Regions from separate parts of the Paenibacillus tundrae genome, predicted to be linked through region 1. Evidence: predicted binding sites of a transcription regulator. Region 1 holds the regulator's gene; the other holds the start of a gene.
What was found. Region 1 encodes Rex, which represses fermentation and respiration genes when NADH is low (regulators of the CRP and FNR family bind a similar motif). Its sites were predicted from a motif close to TTGTGAAATATTTCACAA; they were not measured.

Region 1 (8,082 bases):
CATTTGGGAAATACCTTGCCCCATCGTACCGCCGCCGACAACTCCTATTTTTTTAAAAAACATGGTTCTGTTCCATCCTTTCGGTTCTCTATTTCTCTATTGTACCCTGTTCGCCGAAAATTACAAATTTCGACCCAACATATAATAATATCTTAGCACGACTGAAATGTAAAAAAAAATAACCGACATAAATAAATTATGCCGGTAAAAGGGCGCTGTCACGAAATTGACAACGAAATTGCTCTCCAGACAACACTTCTTCTCTCATCAAGGTATCCAGAGAGTTGTCGAATATTGTCCGTTGCTCTTCAAGCAATCGTTTCGTTTGATTCATAAGCTCCTGCAAAATGACTTTATTCTCACGCATCAACTCTTCGGTAGTAACCATGTCCATATTCACAATACCGAGCGATGTCAGACCAGAAGCCATCATCGTCTGTACAACATTTGTCGCCTGTTCAAAGTCATTACGTGACCCCGTACTACGACCACCGTAATACATTTCCTCTGCAGCCGCACCACCAAGGGCAATCATAATCTGCTCTTCTAAGAAACGTTTGGTATATAAATACTGTTCTTGTTGTGGATTGTGACGAACATAACCAAGAGCCTGTCCACGGGGACTGAGCGCTACCTGACTAACACTACCAGGACGAACTAACTCCGCCATAATGGCATGTCCCAATTCGTGAATAGCTACCCGTTTCTTTTCTTCAACAGTGGACTCACGATCGGTCTTCTCGCCCATCATAACTTTGTCAATTGCCATCGACAGATGACGCTGTTCGATACTGGACAATCCATCTCTCATCGCATAAATCGCAGCTTCATTCATCACACTTTCAAGTTGTGCTCCAGAGAACCCATAAGACTCTTCAGCCGTCTTCTCAAGGCTTACATCCGTCATTATAGGCTTATTAACTGCATGCAGTTCCAAGATGTGCTTTCTACCCTTCTTATCAGGCATGTCCACCTGAATATGACGGTCAAAACGTCCCGGACGAGTCAATGCACTGTCTAACATTTCTTTACGGTTAGTTGCAGCAATCACTAAGATTCGAGGTGTTTCGGATGAATAGATTCCATCCATTTCAGTCAGAAGCTGGTTCAACGTTTGGTCGTATTCACGTTGTTGTCCACCTTCACGCTTACCACCAATGACATCAATCTCGTCGATAAAAATAATGGCATTTTCTTTATTTTCTTTCGTTGCACGTGTTCTTGCATCACGGAACAAATCACGAATTCTACCCGCACCGACGCCGACATACATTTCAACAAATTCACTACCTGATGCAGCGACAAACACGGAATCTGTATAGTGAGCGGCAGCTTTGGCCATTAAGGTTTTACCTGTTCCCGGAGGCCCTGTGAGCAATATACCTTTCAGCGGGCGAATCCCGAATTTTTGAATTTCTTCATGCCGGATAAGGAAATCGAGCGCTTCTCGTAGTTCTTGCTTGGCACTATCCTGACCACCAATTTCTTCAAATGTCAGCTTGGATGGCCCTTTTTTCTTCCGTTTGCGCTCCTGACTTGCTCCAACGGTAATACCACCACGCATCTGCATCATGAACAGCAATCCACCGACCAACAATACAGCAAACAAAATTGGGATGATATTTACACCCACAAAAGCAAGAAAGATAATTAGCACTGGAACAAATCCAATTACAACTTCTTTAGTCCACTTAGGCATTTGGCCACACTCCTATCTGTCCTGGCACACGTGGTAGAATAATAAACTTGCTTGCGTCTCCATCTCGCAGACTGACGTATACGTTGTTATCATCCATAGCGGTATTTACTTTAATTCCATTGGTAGCCATCTTAGACAGCGTTGGTGTGATCTCGGTATATTGTTTGTTTTCCATCGCTTGAGCTACGGTGAACATCGCATCACCCCACCAATTTTCTAATGCCTCGTTGGAGTGATCAATAACGTCAAGTTTAAGGCTACGATTGCCAATAAGAGTCTGTCCTTCTTTGTGAATATATTGAACTAGTCTCCCCAAATCGACATCTGGTTCAAGATCAAGTTTCATTTGCACGCTATTGCGGTTAATAGTTAAATGAACATCATTGACTCCATCATACTGGGTAATCATTTTTTCGATCGGATTCTGCATGGCCACTTGGCGATACACAAACCAACCTCCAAACAACAGGACGGCAGAAATGACGACAGTTAAAGCAATCGGTAATACTTTTAGCTTCAAATGAGTTTCCCTCCCAAATTTGGCCTATACTAAGCCTGTAGGCGTCAATAAATTTGCAATCCAAGTCCTGTTCGTAATTAAACAGGATTTATTTGTCTTGTTTATTCATCATGTAATGTTGAATACATATCTGAGTATATCACATCGTATATACAATTTCGAAGGCTAAAATATGAATAAATTATTAATTTTAACTATTCAAATCCAATAGAATGACAAAAACACCAAAGAACCGTGCAGTCTGCTATCATCTGCCGGTACTTTGGTGCTTTATGGTACTATACGAGTTAGACTTCATTACAAGGAAGTAATGTTGGCAACTGTACAGTAGCTAGCTATTTGGTAATGTGTAGACTAAATCTACCTGTTCCCCATTGCTAAATCGATAGAAACGATAATAATTGTGGGTATCGTCATTATAATACACTTGCCATACGTAGATTCCGTTCACGACACCAGGCATAATACGCTTTATTTCTCCACCCGGTACCTCTGAGCTAAATCGATTGCGAATCTGGGTTTCAGACATGCCATTCTGAACCAGTTCACTGTGCACTACATCAGAGCCTGTTACCGGCTTGTTTGTATTGTCGAACTTCACCCATACGAGAACATCCTGCTTGTCCTTATTTTTACCTAGAAAGGTCCAATAGATGTTGTCTGCGCCATCTTTACCACCCCAGACATATTTACGGATATCTTGAGTGAACGTAATGTCTTGCTGCTGTGCAGCTTCAATAGCCATAGCTTCTTCATTGCGCTGATCCTGAGTGACATAGACATAATAACGTTGAAGTCCAAACAGGAGCAGAACTAGAACCAGCAACGATATCCAGATCCACTTCTTTTTTCTCTTCAAAAGCCGAACTTCCTTTCCTCTAAAACGCTACATGAATTAACGGGCAAGCAAACCATCAAATGCCGATTGAGACTCACGCAAGATGCGCTCTTCGTCCATTGTGAGACATTCGCCGTGTTTAATCACTTGTTTACCATCCACCCACACATGCTCCACGTCTTTCGCTGAAGCCGAATAGATGGTATGTGAGATTAGATCCGTATGCGGATAGAAATGAGCTTGTTCAATGTTAAGGGCGATAAAATCTGCCTTCATCCCCACTTCTAATAAACCCGTATCATCTAGGAAAATAGATTTGGCGCCATAAGCCGTTCCTAACAGAAGAGCTTCTCCAGCTGGTACAGCCGTTGGATCACCCGATACTCCTTTATGAATCAGAGCTGCCAGTCTCATCTCTTCAAACATATCCAGGTTGTTGTTGCTTGCAGGGCCATCGGTTCCCAAGGACACCATCACACCAGCTTTTAGAAGATCCGGTACACGAGCGACACCCGAAGCAAGCTTCAAGTTACTACCCGGATTATGGGAAACTGCAACATGATTTCGAGCCAAAATTTCAATTTCTTCATCATTCAGGTGTACGGCATGAGCAACAAGGGAAGGACGGGAGAAGAATCCCAGTTTCTCCAGATGAGCAACAGGACGAAGCCCATAATCAGTCACATTTTGCTCCACTTCTCGGATCGTTTCTGACATGTGTGTATGCAGAGGCAGATTCAAGTCGTGTGCAACTTGTACAAGCTTCTCTATGTAATCCGGCGGACATGTGTATGGAGCGTGCGGTGAGATAACCGTTGTGATGCGGCCATCCGCTTGTCCATGCCACTCACGGGCAAATGCAGCCGATTCTTCCAGCTTACGCATCTGCTCTTCTTCTGAACACAGACCAATAACTCCACGAGCCAGAGAAGCGCGAATACCGGATTGTTCTACCACTTTAGCCACTTGATCCATATGATCATACATATCGAGGAAAGCCGTAGTTCCTCCTTTTAGCATTTCTAACACAGATAGGGATGATCCCCAGTACACATCTTCAGCCGTCATTTTAGCTTCCATAGGCCACATTTTCTCCTGTAACCATACCTGCAGCGCTAGATCATCTCCATGTCCTCTTAGAAGTGACATTGCTGCATGACCATGCGTATTGATCAGACCCGGTAGGAAAAGAAGTCCTTTTCCATCCACTTTAGGCAGGCTCTCGTCCCCTTCCGGTAGCGTCTCACCAATATGCACAATCTTATCATTTTCCACAACCATATAACCTTGAACCACTTTCCAGTCCAAACCACTATTTACAGCAAATTTGCCGTTATGAATAACCCATTTATTTGTCGTCATCTTCCTCGTCGTCCTTTCCATTCTCCAGGTAATAAGCAAGGCTGAGTAGATCCGTCGTAAAGTCAGCATGGTGAATGCGAATATGCGGCGGCGTTTTCAAGATCGTTGGTGCAAAATTAAGTATAGCCTCAATACCCGACTCGACCAGTTGATCAGCTACATTCTGAGCTTCTGTATCTGGAACTGTAATTATGCCGATACGAATATTATCCTTTTGGACAGACTCTGATAATTCATTCATTGGTTGAACTTTCAAGCTATTAATCTGAGTACCAATCTTGGGACCGTAAGCATCGAATACGGCAACAATCTTCATGTTGTCTTTCAAGTATGCATTGTAATTAGACAAGGCGTGTCCAAGATTACCCGCACCAACCAATGCTACGTTGATTTGCTGATCGATCTTCAGGATGTGCCGAATTTTCTCGATCAAGTAGGAAACGTCATAGCCAATGCCTTTGCGACCAAAATCACCAAAATAGGCTAGATCCTTTCGGATCTGAGCTGGATTAAGATCCAAGCGTAGTCCTAGTTCTTGAGAAGAAACCGTAGTAACCTCACGTTGACTCAATTCACTCAAATAACGCAAGTAAACTGGCAAACGCCGCACGACAGCTTCTGATATTTTATCTGATTTCATTCGTTTACTCCCCTTTACCAATGTGACCCTGAAGATAGATTAAATAGGAGGCACCCTGCATGCCATACAAAATCACGGTTACGTGGACAGGATGCCTCAATGATATACATTATGATAGCAGTAATCTTTATTTCTCAATTATTGAATCTTATAAATTTTACAACTAATTGCGATCAGGGTGCAACGCTTGCGCGTATAGCCCTATTCCGATGCCTCATCAGTAGGCTGGTCTAACCACTCACGAATTCGTGGAACCATCTGTTCGGTCAGCATATGCTCCATTTTGGGACCTGGTAACGAATATAAGAAATACTTACCGTAATATGCTTCAATGACCCGTGTATCGTATACAATGACGATGCCTCTGTCCTTCGCTGTCCGTACAAGTCTTCCGAAGCCCTGCTTAAAACGAATAACAGCTTGTGGCACAGATAGCTTCATAAATGGATTTTTCTTCTGTTGTTGCAACAGCTCGCTTTTCGCTTCCAATAATGGATGATTAGGCGGCTGGAATGGCAATCTAACAATTGCCAGACAGGTGAGTGCTTCCCCTGGAATGTCTACCCCTTCCCAGAAGCTGCTGGTACCCAAAAGTACTGTTGCTTTGGCGTCTTGGAATCGGCGTGTGAGCTTCGAACGGCTACCACTATCCACCCCTTGACCGAGCAGCGAGATATCATTACCCGCCAAGGCCTCCTTGAGCGGATCATACACTTGTCTCAGCATCCGATATGACGTGAAGAGCACCATCATTCGTCCACGCGTCGCAATGGCCGTTTCGGCTAATGAATGCACCAACATATCAACAAAGTGTGCATCCCCTACGCTGCCTTTTAAACTTGGGAAATCACGTGGAATAACAAGCAAGGCCTGATCCCGATAACGGAACGGAGACGGTAGCAAGGACGTAAGCAGACGGTTATGGTCTGCTGCTTCCTGCAATCCTAGTTGCTCAATCATAAATTGGAATGACTTATCTACAGAAAGTGTAGCTGAAGTCAGAACAACGCTTTTCTTTTTGTCGAAGAACAATTCCTTCAGTTGTGCGCTGACATCTACAGGAACCGCATAGAGCTGTAGCGATTTACTTCGGAACTGTCCACTTGCTTCCATCCAATAAACGGTATTGACATCATCCATACGCATGAAGAAACGTAGATTCTCTTTGAGTAGGGCAAGATCCTTCAGAAGGCCTGTAATATCCGTAATCAAGCTATCGGATTGATAATCATCTTGTTCTTCCTTGATCTCAAGTAACAGCTTATCACCCTTACGAATCAAGTCACCTAACGTTACGTATATTTGATTCTCATCCTCTTGAAGCGCCTGCCACTTATCAGGCTTCTGCGACGGCTTCAATCGAAGAGAGAATTGACCTGTCTCCCCTGGGGAAGCATCACTACGCTCAGGAAGAAGATTAAATAAAGATTCGCTCAATCTGTCCCACATGTCCTTGACTTCAACAGCAAGCGGGAACATCTGATCAATAGCTGAACCCCATTGTACTGATTTTTCATGGCTTGATAGCTGGGAGCGAAGCATAGGCAACTGACCGTTACGGCTATCTTTAAACAGACGTGTGAGCGTATGAACCATCGTGAAATATTTCATATGCAAGCCTAAATGTTTGCCTGCTACGTCCTCTAGGTGATGAGCCTCATCTATAACAAGACTTTCATACGCAGGAAGAAGCTGATGACTTGCTTTCACATCGGTAAATAATTTGGAATGATTCGTAATTACGATATCTGATAAGCCAGCTTCATGCTTCGCCCGGTGATAGAAACATTTGCGGAACCATGGGCAAGATCGCCCAAGGCAGGATTCAGACTCGCTCTGCACCGTCTCCCAGAAGTCCCCACCACGCGCGCTCAGGTTCAGTTCTTCGTCGTCCCCTGTTTCTGTCTGAGCAAGCCAAACAATCATCTGTGCTGCTGTGAAATAGTCTTCTTTGGGTGTAGCAAATTCACGTTTGTTGATTTTGTGTTCGAATTTGCGCAGGCACAAATAATGACCCCGACCTTTGAATACAGCAGCTTTAAACGGCAACGGTACAACTTCAGTAAGCATCGGTATATCCCGTTCTCTAAGTTGCTCCTGCAGATTAATGGTGTGTGTGCTCACCATTACTTTCTGTTCTTGCTTCACACTTTCATAAATGGCTGGTAGCAGATACCCCAGAGACTTACCTGTCCCCGTACCTGCTTCAATAAGCAGGTGCTTCTCTTCATCCAGAGCCTGTCTCACACTGCTGAACATTAAAGTCTGTGCTTCCCGTTCCTCGTAGTGATCCAAGGTATCTCTGAGATTGCTTCGAACCTGATCCATGAATTGCTCAAAACTGACACCATCTAGCGGATTACCCTCCAGCTCATTGCGTGGAGCACCAATGTCCATCCAATCACTCACATTAAGCGCTAATTGGCGATAATAGGTGTGTCCATCCAAATCCTGAATAGGTTCAGCTTCCTTCTCACTTCGCATACCGTCGAGGTACCAACCGAAATCGCTATCCTCTGGTGCAAATAAGTCAGACAAACGCTGAATCGTAATAAGTGGCAATTCCCGTAGCTCATCCAAGCACTTCAGCAGTACATGCGCGGTAGCTAACGCGTCGCTATCCGCCTGATGCGGACGGTCATGCTGAAATCCGAATTCAGTCGATACATATCCTAACTGGTAGGAGCTAAGTGAAGGAAATGAGATTTTGAGAAAATCAATGGTATCCAAAATTCGTCCTGTGAATGGCAAATATCCACAACGGTCTAATGCATTTTGAAGAAAATGAAAATCAAATGCGACGTTATGACCAACCAGAACGACATCGTTCAACAGTGGAACCATCTCCATCATCATCTCTTCTAATGAAGGAGCGTCCGCAACATCTTCCTCGGTAATACCGGTTAACCCCGTAATAAACGGTGGAATCGGTACGCCCGGATTCACATAAGAACTATATATTTGAGATATGCTGTAGTCATGATCTATGATGGCAAGTCCGGCCTGTATAATTTCACCGTCGG
Region 2 (8,082 bases), 2.5 Mb from region 1:
ATGTGCTCAAATCTTTTCAGTTACAGCGCAATCATGAGGCTCTTCGTCAGAGCGGCATTCCCTCCTATCTCAAAGATGTGGATGATTATGCCGTTCGTGGCCGTGATATTCCTTTTTACGTGATGCGTTACGTTCGAGGTGAGGCTTTACATCACTTCATTCGACGTCAGGGTACGGAATGGACACTTTTGGTTGGACTCAGACTTCTGCAAAAATTGGCACAGCTGCATCAGGCAGGGTGGGTATTTGGCGATCTTAAACCTCAGAATGTACTCGTATCCGATTATGGTCATGTAGAACTTATTGATTATGGTGGAGTTACATCGATTGGTCGAAGTGTCAAACAGTTTACAGAGTGGTACGACCGTGGATTCTGGAATGCTGGAAGTCGGACTGCTGACAGCAGCTATGATGTATTTGCTTTTGCCATGCTAATGATTCATGTATTGGAGGCTGATGCGCTCAAGGCACTTGCTGCTGAAGGGTTACCACAATTGCGGAGTGTGAACCAACTGGTGAGCTTGGTAGAGCGGAGTGAACGACTCAAACCGTTTCGTCATTGGATGATCCAGGCGCTGCGAGGTCAATTCCGGGATGCCGAACATGCGACCAAGGGTTGGAAGGAGCTCATGGCACGGCCGATTCCTTCGAGACGTCGTTCTCAGCATTCAACACCAAGATGGCTCAAAAATTCATTTGCTGTATCCGTTATACTACTTATTGGGGTACTGATCTATGCGCTTCGGTTCTAATGTCCAGAGTGCATATACATAACGTAAGGAATGAGGAAAAGGTATGGAAGCTTTACGCTGGGACAAGCTGGTGAAACATGTTCTGGATGCAGCGGAAGAGCATCAATTATGGGTTCCTGGGGATCGGATTGTCGTCGCTGTGTCGGGCGGGCCGGACTCGGTGGCTTTTTTGCATATCATGCACGAGATAAGCTCAAGCCATGTGCCGTTAGAATTGATCTGTGCTCACGTACATCATGGATTTCGAAGTGAATCCGATCAAGAAGCGGAAATGGTGGAGGCACTGGCAGCCCGTTTGGGATTGCCGTTCGAGTGGATACGAGCAGATATTCCTTCTTATATGAAGATTACAGGTCAAGGATCTCAAGAGGCTGCACGAGATAGACGTTATGCATTTTTACATGAGGTGGCAAGCAAATACGATGCAGCAAGCATTGCACTTGCTCATCATGCCGACGATCAGGCGGAGACGGTCATGCTTCATTTGCTACGTGGCAGCGGCCTATCTGGACTGAGTGGAATGAAGTTTAAACGGCGCGAAAAAAATGTGGAACTTATTCGTCCATGTCTTCGTATAAACAAGACAGACCTTGTAGAAGCTTGTAATACCAGGGGATTTCCGTACTTTACGGATGAGAGTAACTCCCTGCGTAAGTATCGGCGTAATGCTATTCGCTTGGATGTCCTTCCTTTTTTGGGGCAGTATAATGGACAGTTAACGCCGTCATTGAATCGACTCGCTGAAATTGTAGGCGATGAAGACGATTTCATGGAACAAGGTGCATATGACGCATACAGGTGTCTAGTGCAGGAGAACGGCGGAAGGCTTACCTTTGAGGTGCCTTCCTTTTTGAAGTTACATGTCGCTTTACAACGAAGGTTGATTAAACTAATATTGAATTATCTGCCTTTGGACAGTGATTTTGTCGACTTTACCCGTATCGAAACCATTCGTCGGAAGGTGATAGAGCCCTCTGTGACGACCTGGAGCCTGGATATCGGACAGACACTTGTCTGTACCCGGGAGTATAATTTGATCTCCTTTGGCATACGGAATGACGTACAGGATCAAACCTACGAGTATCGTCTAACGAATTGGAGTGAAACGCATGAGTTTCCTCTCTCCGAAATCAACCGATTTCTTCGCTTGACGACCGTAATCCCCGAGGACTATCTTGCACCGGAATCAGCGAACCAAGCCGCATTTGATGCGGATCAACTGGTTATGCCGCTGATTGTGCGTTCACGATTACCTGGAGATACCATGAAAGTCATGGGATTAAACGGAAGCAAAAAGGTGAAAAATATTTTCATCGATGAAAAAATCCCACCTTCTGTCCGTCCACGAATACCAGTGGTATGTGACGGAGCGGGCAACATTATTTGGTTGCCTGGTGTTCGTCGCTCGAACGTAGCACCGGTTCAAGAGGATACTTCCGCAATTTTATACATGACTGTAGGCGATTCAGCGATTCAGGGGTAGTGGTTATGGTTCAGGTAAGGCTTTCATAGTATAACTTTAGGAGGTTCGCACAGTTGCAGAACGATATTCAAGAAGTATTGATTAGCGAAGAAGAGATTCAGAGTAAGGTTAAGGAACTAGGCGCAACATTAAGTGCCGAGTATGAAGGTCGCAACCCTTTGGTCATTTGTGTGCTCAAAGGTGCGTTTATATTTATGGCTGATTTGGTTAAGAACATAACGGTACCTGTTGAAATGGATTTTATGGCAGTATCCAGTTATGGCGCTTCCACCAAATCGTCAGGGGTTGTCAAAATCATTAAGGATCTGGATGTTTCGGTTGAAGATCGCGAGGTTCTGATTGTCGAAGACATTATTGATAGTGGACTCACACTCAGTTACCTGATTGATCTTCTTGAAAACCGTGGCTCCAAGTCTGTGCGTGTAGTCACGCTGTTTGATAAGCCATCAGGCCGCAAGGTCGAGCTAGAAGCTCATTACACAGGCTTTGACATTCCTGACGCATTCATCGTTGGATACGGTTTGGATTACGCTGAGCAGTACCGGAATCTTCCTTATATCGGGATTTTGAAGCCGGAAGTCTACACCAGCTAATATCATCCTGGACCCAAGCCTTGAGAGTTTTCTGGCTTCTGTTGAGAAGCCGTGTCGGGCTATGTTAAAATAATTAAAGTGTCTCGAGAGGAGGTAGGGGATGAATCGGTTCATCCGGAATTCTGCTTTTTATTTAATTCTTTTTTTAGTCGTGGTGGGCATAGTCCAATTCGTCAGCAATGGCGGCGAAGCCACCGATAATCCTAGATATGATCAGTTGCGTGCAGCAGTTAAGGCCAACAATGTTGCTGAATTGACGGTTCAATTCGACGGTCAGTCGTTTCTGGTAACCGGTCAATACAAAGAGAAGCCTGCAGAAGCCAAATCAGAAAACTTCTCAACGTATATTCCTCCTACGGATGAAGCGATTAGTGAGCTTGTAGCGGCAAGTGAAACTAATAATTTTCAGTTTAATCAGGAGCCAATGAGACGTGACAGCATCTGGCTGACACTGTTGACCTCTTTTATTCCTTTGATCATTATGTTCCTGTTGTTCTTCTTCCTGTTTAATCAGGCGCAAGGCGGCGGCGGTAAAGTAATGAACTTTGGTAAAAGTCGGGCTCGTCTCTATAACGAAGAGAAAAAACGGGTTACGTTTGAAGACGTTGCTGGTGCTGATGAAGAGAAGCAGGAACTTGTTGAAGTCGTTGACTTCCTCAAAGATCCTCGTAAATTTGCAGCAGTAGGTGCACGTATTCCTAAAGGCGTATTGCTCGTAGGTCCTCCAGGTACTGGTAAAACATTGCTCGCACGTGCCGTAGCCGGTGAAGCGGGTGTACCGTTCTTCAGTATTTCCGGTTCCGACTTCGTAGAAATGTTCGTCGGTGTCGGTGCATCACGTGTACGTGATTTGTTTGAAAATGCGAAGAAAAATGCCCCATGTATCATCTTTATTGATGAGATTGATGCTGTAGGTCGTCAGCGTGGCGCTGGCCTTGGCGGTGGACACGATGAACGTGAACAGACGCTCAACCAGTTGCTCGTTGAAATGGACGGATTCGGCGCTAACGAAGGTATCATCATCGTAGCTGCAACGAACCGTGCAGATATTCTTGACCCTGCCTTGCTGCGTCCAGGACGTTTTGACCGTCAAATTACGGTTGACCGCCCAGATGTTAAAGGCCGTGAAGCTGTCTTGAAAGTACACTCTCGTAACAAACCTCTGACCAAAGATGTGAAGATGGATGTTATCGCGAAGCGTACAACGGGCTTCTCTGGTGCTGATCTAGAGAATCTCTTGAACGAAGCGGCATTGCTTGCAGCACGTCGTAATCGTAGAGATATCTCCATGAAAGAAGTTGACGAGGCGATTGACCGTGTCATTGTTGGTACGGAGAAGAAGAGCCGTGTTATCAGTGACCGTGAGAAACGAATTGTTGCTTATCACGAAGCAGGTCACACCATCGTTGGTTATTTCTTGGAACATGCCGATATGGTACATAAAGTTACTATCATTCCGCGCGGACGTGCGGGCGGATATGTAATCATGTTGCCAAAAGAAGATCGTATGCTTGTCACCAAGCAAGAGCTGCTCGACAAAGTAACAGGACTCCTTGGAGGCCGTGTTGCGGAAGAATTGTTCATCGGCGAAATTGGTACTGGTGCATACAGCGACTTCCAACAAGCGACAGGTATTGTTCGTAGCATGGTTATGGAATATGGTATGAGTGAAAAATTGGGTCCAATGCAATTCGGAAGTTCACAAGGACAAGTGTTCCTTGGTCGTGATATTGGACATGAACAGAATTACTCGGATTCCATTGCATATGAGATTGATCAGGAAATGCAACGCTTTATTAACGAATGTTACGAGAAATGTAAGGACTTGCTCGTAAAACATACGAGAGAGATGCATCTGATCGCAGAAACATTGCTTGAAGTGGAGACTTTGGAAATGGATCAGATCAAGCAATTGATCGAGACAGGTTCTCTGACTCCGGTAGCTGAGAGCAACAATGATGATGAAGGTACGCCAAGTGAAAGTGGAGAGCCAATCGTTGATAACATCGGCGATGTGCGTGTCCGTATTCAAGGCAAGGATGAAACACCTGGAACACCATCGGGTGATATTCCTAACGAAACTCCGAATCTGGATAAACCTAACGGTAACGATCCAGATGATGGTGGAACGAAACCAACATCATAATCTAAATTAATGATCTGTCTAATGACAGATACACAGAGGAGAGCCCAAGGGCTCTCCTTTTTTATGTCTTAGAATCAATTCAAGGGATAATGATACGCATACCGATTATTTTAAATTATATATAACGGTAATGACGAGATTGAGGAAGAACCATGCAGAAAATGGGTAGTTATCAGGCAGTTCTGGAGACATTTCATTTATTGACAGAGTCGTGAACGTTGTGTACATTAGGTGTTAAACCGCTTGTGATTCGTTTCTCAAGCGAAAAATGATGACGTAGGCAGTCATACGAAACAGTGAATATCGCTGTCCCGATAAGGAGAGGATCACAGGTGGAAGCTCTGGCTTTAGAGCGCAAGGCTGAGATGAACCGTGAGCTGCGTGAGCGGCTGATGGAGTTGAAAAAGGAACGTAATGCTATTATTCTTGCTCATTATTACCAACGTGATGAAGTACAGGAAGTTGCCGATTTTCGCGGAGATTCATTTCTGCTAGCTCAAAAAGCTGCAGAGACCGATGCAGATGTAATCGTATTCTGCGGGGTTCATTTTATGGGTGAAAGCGCTAAAATTCTGGCACCAAACAAAACGGTTATTATTCCGGATGAACGTGCAGGTTGCCCGATGGCCGATATGGTCAACGTTGAAGGGCTCCGTAAGTTAAAAGCACAACATCCAAATGCCAAAGTGGTTACGTATATCAATTCCTCGGCGGAGATCAAAGCAGAAACGGATATCTGTTGCACCTCAGCAAATGCTGTTAAAGTGATCCAATCTGTTGATTCTGATGAAATCATCTGGGTACCTGATAAAAATCTAGGTCATTATGTGCAGCAACATACGGACAAGAAGATGATTATCTGGGAAGGGTACTGTAATACCCACGATATGCTAACGGTTAAAGATGTTGTGGAGATGAGAGCTAAATATCCGAATGCTGAATTTGTTGTCCATCCTGAATGTCGCCCAGAAGTAGTGGAGATGGGTGATTTTGTAGGCAGCACTACAGCTATTCTTGAATACTGCAAGAAGTCCACAACGAAAGAGTTCATCGTAGGTACCGAAGATGGAACAGGGTATCAGCTCCGTCTGGATAGCCCAGACAAACAGTTTCATTTTGCCACCAAATTTCTCGTTTGCCCTAACATGAAGGTGAATAACCTGAAGAAGCTGGTGAAGTGTCTGGAAACGATGAAGCCGCAAATTTACGTACCACCAGCTGTTGCTGACAAAGCCAGAGAATCACTAGAGCGTATGTTATTGGTGAAGTAACGTGCGTTACTCTTGCTCCAAGACGGGTGAATAATATGATACCTTCATACTTAGTCGATTTTGATCTCTCCTCGCTGCCTGTAGTCGAGACGGATGTGCTAGTGATTGGTTCAGGCATTGCGGGATTGTTTACTGCCATCAAAGCCGGTGAAGAGCGCCGTGTGTTGATGATCACGAAGAAATCGTTATTGGAAAGTAACACACGGTATGCCCAAGGAGGAATTGCCGCTGTCATTGCAGAGGATGATTCCCCCGCATACCATTTGCAGGATACGTTAATCGCTGGAGCAGGCTTATGCCGCTCCGTAGCGGTTGAGGCGTTGGTAAATGAAGGCCCAGATGGTGTTAAGGAATTAATCAGACTGGGAACAGCATTCGATGAGGAGAACGGCGTGCTGGCGTTGACGCAGGAAGGAGCGCATAGCCACCGCCGTATTTTGCATGCAAATGGAGACGCAACAGGGTATGAAATTGTGCGAGCACTGACTGTAGTGGCCAATGAGCACCCTGGCATTGAAGTATGGGATGAACATTTTGTTATTGATTTGATCACTGATCATGGTGAATGTATAGGAGCCCTTGTCCAAAAGGCAGATGGTTCGCAGGTGTATGTCAAAGCTCAGGCGACCGTTTTATGTTCTGGCGGTGCTGGACAGTTGTATCGATACACTACGAATCCAGAGGTTGCAACGGCTGACGGGGTAGCTATGGCATATCGTGCCGGAGCTGTCATTCGGGACATGGAGTTCATTCAATTCCATCCTACTTCCTTATGTTACCCGGGAGCGCCGCGTTTCCTCATATCGGAGGCGGTACGGGGTGAAGGTGCTGTGTTGCGCAATGTGAAGGGCGAACGCTTCATGGAACGCTATCATGAACAGCTTGAGCTGGCTCCTCGTGATATTGTAGCAAGAGCGATTGTCAGTGAAATGGAAGCCACTAACAGCACCTTTATCTACTTAGACATCACGCATGAATCAACCGAACTGATCAAGCATCGCTTCCCCACAATTTATGAAACCTGCATGCGGTACGGGCTTGATATGACTACAGACTGGATTCCAGTTGCACCTGCAGCCCACTACATGATGGGTGGTGTGAAGACAGATCTTAGCGGCGAGAGCAGTATTGGCAGGTTGTTCGCATGTGGGGAGGTTTCATCTACAGGGGTACACGGAGCGAATCGTCTGGCGAGCAATTCCTTGTCAGAAGCGATCGTGTTTGGGCGAAGGATAGTGGAGCGAGTTCTTTCCCTTCCGCCTCTAGCTCCAATTCGTTATGAGCATTTTGCTGGAGGTATCGGAAGAAAAGTTGTGGCAGAGCAAAGACCTGTATCTGAACGACGTCTACGACTACAAAAAATGATGGTTCGTTATGTTGGTCTGCGCCGTAACGGGGTTAATCTGCAAGGAGCTATGGAACAGCTTCAGCATGAGTTGCACTATTTTGACCAGATGCTTACACAAAGGGAAGAGATGGAGTATGCCAACCTTCTGACATGTGCATGGCTAGTGACTACAGGTGCGTTACATCGGCAGGAAAGCCGAGGGGCACACTATCGGGAAGATTTCCCGCAGCGTGATGATGTAGTCTGGCAGAAGCATAGTCTGCAGCAACGAGAACAAGCGATTGTGGAGGAATTGATGTCATGATATTGAACGGATATAATGAAGAACTCATCGAACGAATTAAAAGCTGGCTTCGTGAGGATGTTGGTGCCGGTGATGTGACCTCCAGTGTAACGATTCCGGCAAGCCATCAATCCAAGGCGGTTATTCATGCCAAAGACAATGGTATCATTGCAGGGATCACTGTAGCTGAACTGGTGTTTCAAGTC

Region 2: nadA (quinolinate synthase NadA) is a predicted target of Rex. The motif match lies at 5,218-5,235, and genes of this name have one in related genera.

What each region holds. Positions count from the first base shown of each region.
Region 1 is NZ_CP145605.1:4,105,415-4,113,496, forward strand. It holds gene V6W81_RS18325 (3-hydroxyacyl-CoA dehydrogenase family protein) at 1-63, opposite strand, end outside; gene V6W81_RS18330 (AAA family ATPase) at 197-1,699, opposite strand; gene V6W81_RS18335 (hypothetical protein) at 1,692-2,219, opposite strand; gene V6W81_RS18340 (hypothetical protein) at 2,551-3,078, opposite strand; gene V6W81_RS18345 (amidohydrolase) at 3,115-4,419, opposite strand; gene V6W81_RS18350 (redox-sensing transcriptional repressor Rex) at 4,406-5,059, opposite strand; gene dinG (ATP-dependent DNA helicase DinG) at 5,261-8,082, opposite strand, start outside.
Region 2 is NZ_CP145605.1:61,989-70,070, forward strand. It holds gene V6W81_RS00285 (serine/threonine protein kinase) at 1-752, shown strand, start outside; gene tilS (tRNA lysidine(34) synthetase TilS) at 796-2,235, shown strand; gene hpt (hypoxanthine phosphoribosyltransferase) at 2,289-2,828, shown strand; gene ftsH (ATP-dependent zinc metalloprotease FtsH) at 2,929-4,974, shown strand; gene nadA (quinolinate synthase NadA) at 5,307-6,245, shown strand; gene nadB (L-aspartate oxidase) at 6,281-7,897, shown strand; gene nadC (carboxylating nicotinate-nucleotide diphosphorylase) at 7,894-8,082, shown strand, end outside.